Regions from separate parts of the Psychroserpens sp. NJDZ02 genome, predicted to be linked through region 1. Evidence: riboswitches for the same ligand, from Rfam matches in the RefSeq annotation. Region 1 holds a riboswitch; the other holds the start of a gene.
The links. A riboswitch is a leader RNA that binds a small molecule or an ion and turns the genes downstream of it on or off. The one in region 1 is predicted to bind thiamine pyrophosphate.
Positions count from the first base shown of each region.

Region 2: linked by a shared signal. The riboswitch ahead of E9099_RS05375 (TonB-dependent receptor) and the one ahead of thiS (sulfur carrier protein ThiS) in region 1 are both predicted to bind thiamine pyrophosphate.

Region 1 is NZ_CP039451.1:3,769,506-3,776,114, forward strand. Features, by position in the region: gene thiC (phosphomethylpyrimidine synthase ThiC) at 1-692, opposite strand, end outside; gene thiS (sulfur carrier protein ThiS) at 737-940, opposite strand; TPP riboswitch at 1,039-1,133, opposite strand; gene E9099_RS16620 (hypothetical protein) at 1,308-1,871, shown strand; gene E9099_RS16625 (SH3 domain-containing protein) at 2,254-3,192, shown strand; gene E9099_RS16630 (SH3 domain-containing protein) at 3,359-4,378, shown strand; gene E9099_RS16635 (TfoX/Sxy family protein) at 4,491-4,844, shown strand; gene E9099_RS16640 (hypothetical protein) at 4,957-5,592, shown strand; gene E9099_RS16645 (DUF5694 domain-containing protein) at 5,866-6,609, opposite strand, start outside.
Region 2 is NZ_CP039451.1:1,200,673-1,207,281, reverse strand. Features, by position in the region: gene E9099_RS05410 (4'-phosphopantetheinyl transferase family protein) at 1-154, shown strand, start outside; gene E9099_RS05405 (geranylgeranylglyceryl/heptaprenylglyceryl phosphate synthase) at 154-876, shown strand; gene E9099_RS05400 (thiamine-binding protein) at 879-1,139, shown strand; gene pnuC (nicotinamide riboside transporter PnuC) at 1,123-1,755, shown strand; gene E9099_RS05390 (AAA family ATPase) at 1,716-2,294, shown strand; gene E9099_RS05385 (DUF4301 family protein) at 2,284-3,837, shown strand; gene arfB (alternative ribosome rescue aminoacyl-tRNA hydrolase ArfB) at 3,839-4,246, shown strand; TPP riboswitch at 4,368-4,458, shown strand; gene E9099_RS05375 (TonB-dependent receptor) at 4,564-6,609, shown strand, end outside.

The DNA.
Region 1 (6,609 bases):
GCAGAATTACCAATGTTAGCATTAATTTTAACTAAGAAGTTTCTACCTAAAATCATAGGTTCGGCTTCTGGGTGATTAATGTTAGACGGAATTACGGCACGACCCCTTGCAACTTCAGAACGTACAAATTCGGCAGTAATTTTATCTGGAATAGATGCTCCAAAATGCTCCCCTTTATGTTGCTTTCTAATTTCGGTCATTTCGTCAATACGCTGATTTTCACGAATAGCGATGTATTCCATTTCTGGAGTAATGATACCTTTTTTAGCGTAGTGTAATTGTGTTACATTTTCTCCTTTTTTAGCACGTAATGGCTTTTTTAATAACGAAAAACGCATGTGATCTAAACTTTTATCATTTAAACGCGTATTGCAATAGTCTGAAGAAAATTGGTCTAAGCGTTCGACATTATTCCTGTCTAAAATCCATTGTTCACGTATTCTTTCTATTCCTGCATGTACATTTATCTCTTTATTAGGATCTGTATAGGGACCAGAGGTATCGTATACGGTTACCGGCTCGTTTGGCGTTTTCTTTTTGGTCATCGAATCTGTAGTGTCACTTAATGCAATTTCGCGCATAGCGACTTTGATTTGAGGATGAATTTTTCCTGCTACATAAATTTTTGTAGAATTAGGAAACGGATGTCTTGTAATTCCGTTTTGCTTTGGCGCAGTGTCTTTATTTTTCATGTCTTTTGGTTGAATTGGCTTTTATATAAGGTAGGTTGATAGCATTATCCCCCCTGAGTAGCGGTTATAATTAATAGGTGATCACCATCGATTAAGCGTGTAGTATCCCAATCGTTTTTGGCGATAATAGTCTGATTGATAGCCACAGCAATGCCATTAGCAGGAATAGAAAGCCCATTAAGTACGGCTTCTAAGGAGCTATTTGTGGCAAATTGGTGTGTGGTATTATTTACTTTTATGTTTATCATTTGTTTAAAATCATTAAAAAAAAGCATCATGCTTTATTTGCAATGTTATAAACGATAAAAGTGTTGAGAATGGAAAAAAGGAGCAGTGTTGAGAATACAACAAACTGATAACTTTTCCCTCCGTTGGTATTAACCAAATCAGGTTCTAAGGATTTTTCTCAAACTAATTTAATAGCTACTCCTAAAGTTTACTATACAAATGTAATAATTTAATTGAATTATGTGAGGTGTATTTTATAAAATCTCGAATGGTATTATTTATTTTATTAAAATTGTATTTTAAATACAACAACATTAGTTAATGATGCCAAGTTTATAATTGTAAAATATAAATATGCCAAAGGGCACCGTATAATCTTATAAATTTATGAAAGTAAAACAATTTAAATTTAGAGCTTTTTTAGTCGAAAAGTATTATAAAATGTGGAGTATTTTTGCTGTCCTATTAGTGTCTATAATAGTTGTTCCAGGCTTATTATTAGCAAATTACTTTTTACCTGATGATACGGCAAATACACCTTTATTTTCACACCTATTTATATTAGTAATAATAGCAACACCCTTAATGATGGTATTGTTTATTGTAATTAATGCGTTATTTTTTAAGACGTTAAATGTTTCTTTAGGAGAATTGATTACAATACAAGGACGTAAAAAAAAGCTATATCAATTTAATAAAAGTGATATCACTAAAATTATAATAAAAAGTAATGATGACAAAACAATTCATAACAGATTTAGAATTTTAGAAATGTATTTTAATGAAAATAAAAGCATTAATATTATCAGTAAAGATAAAAATCAAGAAGGTGTTTTTAATAGCTTTCTTGAAGCCTGTATCCTATATTTTGAGTTAAATAGAGATAGTGCAGAAAAAATAGTTGTAAATACTTCAGGTGATTACAAATTAATTTTTATCCTTAAAAACTAAAAGCAAGAGAGTTGTATTGATTGTGAGGTATGTAAATTAAAGAATTTGAAGTGTTTTTTATAAAAACCTTCTGTTAATACACCTAAAAATTGGTGTTATATTATTAACTTTTGTAATCCTTCCAATATTATTTATTCCACAATTAATTGCTCTAATTGCGCACATAATTAAGAATTATACGATCAAATTAGTTAAAATATAAAAAAGTAGAAACGGATAGTGTGGCAATTGTTATTTTTTTTTAGTTACAGTATTTTTAATTTTTTGGTAAAACAGGCAGATTTATAATCAGTAAAACAAAATGGCGAATGATTTTACTCGTATTGTATTCAATTTGGATTACTTTTATGCCAGTTTAAAAATCAATACTAAACCAATCAACATGAACAGAAGTACCCTAAAAAAATACTACCTAATTATGCTATTACTGGCCGTTATCGTCGGTTGTAAAGATAAAGAAACTTCCGCACCAGATAATACTGTAGACAACAGTAGTAGTAAAATTGAAGAAGATGGAGCTCTAGACGTTAAAACGTCTAATTTTTCCGACAATGACCAATCATTAATTTGCTTGTGGTCAAAAGTAGGTCTTAGAGATATCCCTGGAAGAAAAGGTGCAAAATATCTGACGACCATCTATTTTGGAGAAACCGTAAAATTTTTAGGAGAAAAAGAAACCGCTAGTGATAATAAAGAGTATTTAAAAGTAGAGCTATCTGATGGTTCGGAAGGTTGGGTTTATGACCTTTTGTTTTCAGAAAATGGTAAGTTAGCAGTACTTAAAAAACCTTTAGCAATATACAAAAGACCAGATGTAATGGAATTTGTAGGTAATAAGTTTGATAGAGGTGATATTGTTGTGCTGTTAGATCAGAGTAAAGGAGAGTGGGAAAAAATAACGGGTTTTGAAAAGAAGAATGAAGGTTGGATTAAAAAAAGTGATGCTTTTGTCTACGATGATTTAGATATTAAATTAGCCATTTTATACAATAGAGCTATTAATGAAGATAGCAACTCTAAAAAACAAAAAAAACTTAAATTGATTACTGGTAACCCTGCGTTTCAAAACTCAAGCTTTATTGATATTGTAGAAAAAGCTTTGGTAAGAGACAATGGCATCAATTATGGAATTATTAACGATCCTGATGGCTATACTAATATGAGAGAAGGTAAAGGGACTGATTATGCTATAGTAAAAAAAGTATTTGACGATGAAAAATTTACTATTCAACGTAATGATGGTGATTGGTCTTTAGTACGTCTTATGGATGGTACTAGCGGATGGATACACGGTAGTCGTATAACAATAGTGAGTGAATAACAAATAGTCTATTTTATAAAAAAGCACTACTCATTAAATGTCTTTTCCTATTAAAAAAGAACAAGAGAAAAGGCAAGAGAAAAAATAGTGACATAATTTAATTCGTATTCTATTCAAATTGGATTATATTTATCGCTGTTAAAAAATCAATACTAAACCAAGTAAAATGAAAAAAAACTCATTAAAAAAGTACTACTTAATTATTTTATTACTATCCGTTATAGTCGGTTGTAAAGATAAAGACACATCGTCTTCTTCTAATAACGACATGGAGACTAGCACTGATTCAGAGCGCGGTAATGATTCAGACTCTGGTGATGATTTAGACGTTAAAACCTCTAACTTTTCCGAGAGTGATAAATCATTAATCTGTTTATGGCCTAAAGTTGGCTTACGTGATATAGCAGGAAGAAAAGGCGCCAAATATTTAACAACAATCTATTTTGGAGAAACCGTGAAATTTTTAGGAGAAAAAGAAACTGCTAGTGATAATAAAGACTATTTAAAAGTTGAGTTGTCTGATGGTCAACAAGGTTGGGTATACGATTATCTATTATCTGAGAATGGCAAATTAGCAGTATTAAAAAATACTTTAGCGATTTATAAAAGACCTGATGTTATGGAATTTGTAGGTAACAAGTTTGGACGAGGAGATATTGTTGTTGTTTTAAATGAATCTAAAGGTGACTGGCAAAAAGTGACTGGTTTTCAAAAAGAAAATGAAGGTTGGATTCAAAACAGCGATAACTTTGTTTATGACGAGTTGGATATTAAGTTAGCCATTTTATACAACAGAGCTATAAATGAAGACAGTCAATCTAAAAAGCAGAAAAAGCTTAAATTAATTACTGACAACCCAGCATTTCAACAATCTAGTTTTATTGATATTGTTCAAAATGCTTTAATTGGTGATGATAATGATGCGTATGGTGAAGATGATTTTAGCGAATTAGACGCGTCTATAAGCTCTGATCAATTATATATTAGTACTGATGTCTTAAATGCGAGAAGCAACCCTAATTCTGAGGAAGACAATGTCGTTTTTCAATTAGAAAAAGGAGATGTATGTGATATTATTGAGAAAGGAAATTTTGAAACTATAAGAGACAATAGCAGTAATTGGTATAAAATTAATTTTAATGGTAATGAAGGTTGGGTTTTTGGCTACTTCACTTCAAAAAAATAGATTAAAATTTTAATTACTTTATCTGATTAAATAAAAAAACCTTCGTTAATAACGAAGGTTTTTTTTTGGAATTAAACCTTGTCAGATTTTAGAAGAGCAAACAAAAAGACATATGGTAACATCAACAGATTATTTAGACTTTATAAAAGATCAATTGGCCACTTGGAAACCAATAATTACAAAAAAAATGTTTGGTACTATTGGGTTGTATGCTGATGGTTTAATGTTTGGTATAATAGCTAAAGACACCATTTACTTTAAAGTAGATGCGACCAACAAAAACTACTATTTAGATGCAGGCTCTGCACCGTTAAGACTTTTTAAAAATGATACCATAGTGCCCTCTTTTTATGATGTTCCTGTAGAAATTATTGAAGACTATATACAATTTGTTGTTTGGGCAGAGTCGGCATTAGCGATTCAAAAACGGGGTAATAAACAAAAAAAGACAATAAAGTGTTATTAAGTAATTATCTTTTTGCTATGCTAATAAAGTGTTACTTATTTAATTTGCTAATACATTAAATAATAAATATTTAGGATGTAATAACTTAAATTATTAACTTTGATAAAAAAATATGCACAAAATTATTTTTATATTTATTTCTTCACTTTTTTCTTTTACGCTGTATGCTCAAGTAGGTATTAACACAACGGATCCCCAAGAAACATTGCACGTACAAGGTTCTGTAAGGATTGAAGACGGCTCTGAAGGAACCGATAAGGTCTTGACTTCTGATGCTGATGGTACAGGAACTTGGAAACAATCAAAAATCAGTAATATCATTGGTGTTTTAGGAGCTGGTGTTGATGTACCTTACAATACTAGTGCTTATTTACAAACAGGTACATCTATTACGTTGCCTCCGGGTAAGTATGTTGTTAATGTCAGTATGTTATTAACTCAAACATCTGGAAGAGCAGTAAATGATAGTAATTTTTGGTTGCGTTCTTCATTTTCTGATAGTAATGTTGGCGTCGGTATTTCTGGAGACATTGTAAATGGAGGGAATTTAATTAGTGGTAACCATATACCTAGTGCTATATATTCAATACTCTCAGGTTTTGTATTCATTAATAATAGTACTGCAGTAGATAAAACGTATTACTATATTGTAGGAAATTGCACGACATTTAATACAACAGCTACTATTAATAGTTTTGGTGGAACCACATGGGCAGAAAATAACATAGTTGCTTATAGAATTGATTAATATCCAGAGATTATCAATAATTTATTTAGTGTAGCCTTTAGCTTTTTTTTAACGATTGTTGTGCATACTTATTTGTACATCATTAGTAAGGGAAATAAAAAGCCTATTTATAAAGACATGCAAGTGTTTAGGCTGACGATGATAGCGATCTATTGAAACCTGTTGTTATAAGTAAAAAGTAACGGTGATTTTCAAAAACTATAATTCAGTTTACACTGTGCGCTTTTAAAGTTTTATAGCATTAAAAAAACATTTAGTATAAACTTAAAAACCCTATTCCATAATAGCTTTTAACTCAACTGTTTTCCATTCAGTGTTAACGGATATCAATTGCTTTAAAACAGCGATATGACTAGCTCCCATAAGTATCATAATACGGTTGTCCTTAGATTGAGTATATTTCTGAATTAATCCATAACTATAGATGTTTCTTTTAATCCATTCGGATGCTAGAAAAGAACCTACCGTACTATTTAAATCACCACCTTTATTGGCTCCTTCTAAGTACCATGACAAATCAAGCTGTCGTTGTTTGTCGTCATTTAAGAAGTATAAAATGTCTTTAAGAGACCGTTGTTCAGAAACTAGTGTATTATAATTGGATTCATAGTGTTTTATGTCCGCATTAAAAGAAGAAATGAGTGTGGTTTGTTTAGCTAATTCCATAGCTTTCATTAAACTATCATAAGGAAATTGGGTATTTCTAAAATCAATACCATACACACGGTCCTGTTTTAATGTTTTGGCCACTCTGAAACCAAGTTGATAAATTTCATTTCTTTTGTCAGTTCCCCATTTTGTTGTTTTATACAAGTTAAGAAGGGAATCTAATTTTGGTTGATAGTCTAAAGTTCTTTCCACAAAAATCTTATCTGGTTTAAATGCTGCTATTTTATTTGCAATGTCATTTAAGTCTTTTTGATAGGTGGCAGAAAGGATATCAATTTCATTAGTTTGGGTAACATCAAAACCTGCTTTTTTGTAGTTATTCCAGTGTGAAGTTCCAACAAGTAACAC
Region 2 (6,609 bases), 1.8 Mb from region 1:
AGGGATGTTATTTAGAGAACATTTTTTAGTGATTCCATTTACGATGAAGGATACTCAGACTGTATGTTGGATAGATTATGAAGGATTAAAGAAAAGATACACTGCAAACTATTTGGAGTTTGAAGGGTTTACATGTGCTTATGTTATAGAATAATGACGGTTTACAACGACATACTTTCCGCGAAAGCGACAAAAAAAAAACTATTAGCAATTTTAATAGATCCTGATAAGTTTGATCTTAATTTAATATCGCAATTTGCCAATAAAATTGAAGAGTCTATAATTACGCATATTTTTGTAGGCGGAAGTACGGTGGAAGTAGAGGTGACGCAAAAATTAGTATCAGCTTTAAAACCATTAACAAAATTACCAATAGTATTATTCCCCGGAGATGTGACACAAATTTCAAAAGATGCCGACGCTATTTTATTTTTGTCATTAATTTCTGGACGTAATCCAAAGTATTTGATAGAAAAGCAAATTGAGGCAGTATCCGTTTTGAAAAACACAAATTTAGAGGTGATTCCAACGGGGTATATTTTAATTGAAAACGGAAGAGAAACAGCTGTTCAAAGAGTCACCAACACGTTGCCAATACCAACAGCATTGCAGAGTTTAGTGGCAGATACAGCAAAAGCTGGGGAGTTATTGGGTAAAAAGTTGATTTATTTGGAAGCGGGAAGCGGTGCTTTGTATCCAGTCCCTTTGCAAATGATTAAATTTGTGAAACAAGATCTAGTCATTCCGTTAATTGTTGGTGGTGGTATAAGAAGTAAGCAGCAGTTAGATGATGCTTATAAAGCAGGAGCAGACCTTGTTGTAATTGGTACGGCTTTTGAAAAAAACATTGATTTTTTTAACGAATTAAAACTATAATTATGAATATTTCAGTAGACTTAACTTTGTCTCCTTTAAGTGACGATTTTGAGCAACACGTCATTGATTTTATTAAAGCTTTAAGAGCGTCACAATTTACGGTTTTAGAAAACCCGTTAAGTACACAGATATTTGGTGAGTTTGATCAACTAATGCCTTTTCTAAATGAGAAAATTAAGGCGTCTTTTGAAAATCAAGACATTTGTGTGCTAACAATGAAGGTTATTAAAACGGACAGAAGCACGTATGAGCCACATTTTTAATTTCTTTTTTGAGCAATATTTCGAGTATGACACTGTAGATATTATTCTAGAAATTATCGCAGTCATTTTTGGATTTTTATCTGTTTGGTATTCTAAAGAGAATAAAATTTGGGTATTTCCAACAGGTATGATTAGTACCATTATTTTTGTCTATCTTTTGCTAAAATGGGGATTGTTAGGTGATATGATGATAAATGCCTATTATTTTATTATGAGTGTTTATGGTTGGTATATTTGGACAAGGCAAGTAGATAAAAGTGATGTTACACCAATAGCTAGAACAACACAAAAAGAAAAAAAAGCGAGTGTTGTTATATTTATAGGGACGTTGTTTTTTGTATATTTTGTTTACCAATGGTTTGATAAATGGACTAGTTGGGTGGCTTACGCGGACACCATTACAACTGCTATCTTTTTTGTTGGTATGTGGTTAATGGCGAGACGTAAGATCGAAAATTGGATTTTTTGGATAATCGGTGATATTATCTCAGTGCCTTTGTATTTTTATAAAGGGTTTACATTTACATCTTTCCAATATTTAGGGTTTACAATAATTGCCATTTATGGATATTTAGCATGGAAAAAACACTTACGCAACAACCTGCAAATTGTATAAAAATAGTATTGTTTGGACCTGAATCTACAGGGAAAACAACATTGTCAAAACAATTAGCATTACATTATCATTCGGTTTGGGTGCCAGAATACGCAAGAGATTATCTTCAAAATAAATGGGATAATGAACGGGGAATTTGCGAGCCTAAGGATTTATTACCCATAGCTAGAGGGCAAATGGCATTGGAAAACAAGTGGGCTAAAAAAACAGATTCTGTGTTGATTTGTGATACAGATTTATTGGAATATAAAGTCTATTCTGAAGTTTATTATTCTGGCATGTGTGATCCTTTACTTGAAAAATATGCATTAGAAAACATCTATGACTTATACTTTTTAACGTATATTGATACACCATGGGAAGCGGATGACCTTCGCGATAAGCCAGAAGAACGAGAAACTATGTTTAAGGCATTTGAATCAGCGTTGATAAAATATAAAAAACCATATGTTTTATTAAAAGGTGATAAAAAGTCAAGATTGCAATTAGCAATCAAACATATAGATTTATTATTAGCAAAATATAACGATGCAGTTTAACCAAACAGACACGGATTTTATTAATCAAAAAGGATTAACGCTTAAAAAAGTAGAGCAACAGTTAGAGCTATTAAAAACAGGGTTGCCTTTTATTAATTTAGAAAGAGCAGCAACTATTAATGACGGAATTTTTCAATTTTCTTATGAAAGAGCATCAGAATTAATTACCAGTTATGACTCTAAAAAAGAGGAGTTGGATATTGTCAAATTTGTACCCGCGTCCGGAGCAGCGACTAGAATGTTTAAATTTTTATTTGAATTTTTGAATGCTTATAACCCCAAAAAACAAAGTATAAATGCCTATATTAATAAAAATAAGGCGTCAGAATTATCTCTGTTTTTTATAGGTTTAGAGAAGTTGCCATTTTATAAACTAGTAATTCAATATCTAGAAGAGAATAGTAAGATTGATAACAAATCTAGTAACGATCAGAAGTTATTTGCTTTTATAGAGGCTGTTTTGGGGGAGGATCAGTTAGGTTTTAGTGATTTTCCTAAAGGATTACTGCCGTTTCATAGGTATAAGAATCATTTAGCAAGTGCTTTTGAAGAGCATTTATTTGAAGCAGCCTTGTATGCTGAAACGAAAAGTAAGGCTGTACTTCATTTTACGATTTCTGACAAACATAAAGTTGAATTTGACGAAGAGTTTAAACGAATACAGAAAATCGTAGAGCAAAAAACAAATACAATATTTGATATTTCATTTTCATATCAAAAGGAGTCAACGGATACTATTGCTGTAACATATAAGAATGAGATTGTAAGAGAAGATAATGGTCAATTATATTTTAGACCATCAGGGCATGGTGCTTTACTTGAGAATTTAAACGCGCTTGATGGCGATATAATTTTTATAAAAAACATTGATAACGTTGTTGTTTATGAATATGAAATAGAAGTTGCAAAGTCAAAAAAAATGCTTGCTGGTCTACTAATAGAAATAAAAGAAGAAGCTTTTAAATATGCTAAAAATTTAGATAAAAAAGTGTTATTGGATACTGACATAGTTGAAATAGCAGAGTTTTTAATTACTAAAATGAATGTGGTCATCTCTCCAGAGTTTGAAAAATATTCTAAACAATATCAAATCGAGTATTTAAAAAGTAAGTTAGATAGACCAATTCGTATTTGTGGAATGGTACAAAACGAAGGTGAACCTGGAGGTGGTCCTTTTTGGGTGAAAGATGAAGGCGCAAATCTATCGCTACAGATTGTAGAGTCTGCACAGATAAATAAAAAATCTAAAATTCAGAAAAATATACTTAAAAAGGCAACACATTTTAATCCTGTTGATTTAGTATGCAGTATTAAAAATTATAAAGGAGAGGTTTATGATTTACAGAAGTTTGTAGATCCGCAAACGGCTTTTATTACTATGAAAACAAAAGTAGATAAAGAAATTAAAGCTTTGGAATTACCAGGACTTTGGAATGGTAGTATGTCTAATTGGAATACTATTTTTGTTGAGGTGCCATTAGTTACTTTTAATCCTGTTAAAACAGTCAATGATTTATTAAAATCAACACACCAAGTCTCTTAAAATGTTAAATAAATTAGCTTTAGAAAAAGAATTTAAGTTAAAAGGTATTAGAAGTTCTGGCAGTGGTGGTCAACATGTAAACAAGGTCGCTACAAAAATAGAACTAAGTTTTGCTGTAATGGCGTCTTTAGGATTAAGTGATGATCAAAAAGAATTAATTCAAGTAAAACTGGCAAATAGGTTAACTAAGGACTTTGTTTTAATATTACAGTGTGGAGAAAGCAGAAGTCAACTTAAAAATAAAAGTATTGCAATTAAACGCGCATTTTCTATTTTAGAAGGAGCTTTAAAAGTTCAGGCTAAGCGAAAACCAACTAAGATTCCAAGAGCAGTCATAAGAAAACGCTTAAAAAATAAGAAGTTTAATGCAGAGCGTAAGTTAAATCGTAGAAAACCAAACTTTGATTAACTTAATTTTAGTTGTGGGTAATCGGTTTTTTGCAATATTAAATTATTTGATGTTTTATTATATTAAAAAAATATCAAAGACATATTTCATAAATCAAAAATTCTAATCTACCTTTGTACCGTTCTCAAAAAAGGGGTGCCTATATCGGCTGAGATCATACCCATTGAACCTAGAACAGGTAATGCTGTTTAGGAATTTGAAACACATTTATTGTGTTCTTGTAGTGTGCTAAGTAAATCTAAGTATAATACAAAATTTATTTAATTTTAATAGTAAAGAATAATTACCTCTTTTTGTTCGATTAACATATAATCGTAGTGAAAAATTTATTTCTTTTTTTAACATTCTTGGTATTATCTGTTGGTGCTAAAGCGCAACAAAACAATATTGAAGTGGATTCCACAAAAATCACAACACTAGATGAGGTCCTATTGTCTGCTACTAGGGCAAAAGATAAAACGCCTGTTGCTTTTTCCAATATTACAAAAGAAGAGTTAGAGTCAATCAATCTTGGTCAAGATTTACCAGTATTATTAGATCAATTACCATCAGTCGTTACCACGAGTGATGCTGGTGGAGGTGTCGGTTATACAGGGATTAGAGTAAGAGGTAGTGATGCAACACGTGTTAATGTTACTATCAACGGAATACCTTATAATGATCAAGAAAGTCAAGGTACGTTTTGGGTTAACATGCCTGACTTTGTTAGTTCTGTAGAGGATATTCAATTACAACGTGGTGTTGGAACATCTACTAATGGATCTGGTGCCTTTGGTGCAAGTTTAAACTTAAAAACACTTAATCCATCTACAGAAGGTTATGCTACAACAACTAATGTAGTCGGTAGTTTTGGTACTAGAAAGCATAATATTAGTATAGGTTCGGGAATTAAAAATAATTTTTATGCAGAAGCCAGACTATCTAATATACAAAGTGACGGATATATTGATAGAGCTAGAGCAGACTTAAATAGTTATTATGCTGAAGCTGGTTTTGTTAACAAAAACACATCTATTAAGGCTATCGTTTTTGGAGGTAAAGAAGAAACTTATCAGTCTTGGTACGGGACTCCTGAAGCTGTTGTTAATGGTGATTTAGAAGGTGTTCAGGCATTTATTGATAGAAATTATTCAAGTGATGCAGAAGCCGAAAATTTATTAAACTCAGGAAGAACATATAACTTTTATACTTACGATAACGAGATTGATAGCTATCAACAAACACATTACCAATTGCATGCTTCACACCAATTTAACGCGATGTTTTCAGGGAATATTTCTGGAAATTTCACAAGAGGTAAAGGCTATTTTGAGCAATATAAAGATGATGAAGAATTAGGAGACTATTTTCCAAACAATGCTAATGCTTCAGACGAAGGCGATGTTATTAGAAGACGTTGGTTAGATAATAATTTTACTGCAATAGTGTATTCGTTTAATTACAAAAAGGATGAGTTGAATTTATATTTGGGTGGTGGTTATAATTCTTATAAAGGTGATCATTTTGGCGAAGTTATTTGGGATTCATTTGAAACACCAATACCAGTAAGAAGCAATTACTATTTTAGTTATGGAGATAAGGAAGATTTTAATACTTACTTAAAAGCAGAGTACAATATCAATTCAAATTTATTTGCGTTATTGGATTTACAATACAGAACGGTAGATTATGAGTCCGTTGGAACAAGCTCAGATTTACTAGATATTAATGTAAAGGAAACATATAATTTTTTTAATCCAAAAATGGGATTAACGTATAGGATTAATAACAATAGTAATGTTTATGGGTCTTATGCTGTGGGTAACAGAGAGCCAAATCGTGATGATTTAACTAAAAATCCAATCACACCTGTGTCAGAACAATTACATGATTTTGAGGTTGGGTATAAACTGCAAAACGCTAATTTTTACTTAAACGCTAATTTATACTACATGGATTATAAAGATCAATTAGTGTTAACAGGCGATTTAGACGATGTTGGTGACCCAATTAGACAAAATGTTGCTGATAGTTACAGAGCAGGGATAGAGATACAAACAGGATATAAATTATCTGATCAATTTAGAATAGATGCCAACGCAACTTTTAGTCAAAATAAAATTAAAGCGTTTGACTATATTGTTTATGACACACAGTACGATCCTAGTACATATGATACAGTATCTTATGAGGCAGTAGTGACAACGTTTGAGGATACAGATATATCATTTTCTCCAAACGTAATATTTGGTAGTACATTGACATACTCGCCAATTAAAAACGCTAACATCGCTTTGCTATCTAAGTACGTAGGACAGCAATATTTAGATAATACATCAAGTGAGAGTAAAAATATGGATGGTTATTTTGTAAACAATTTAAAT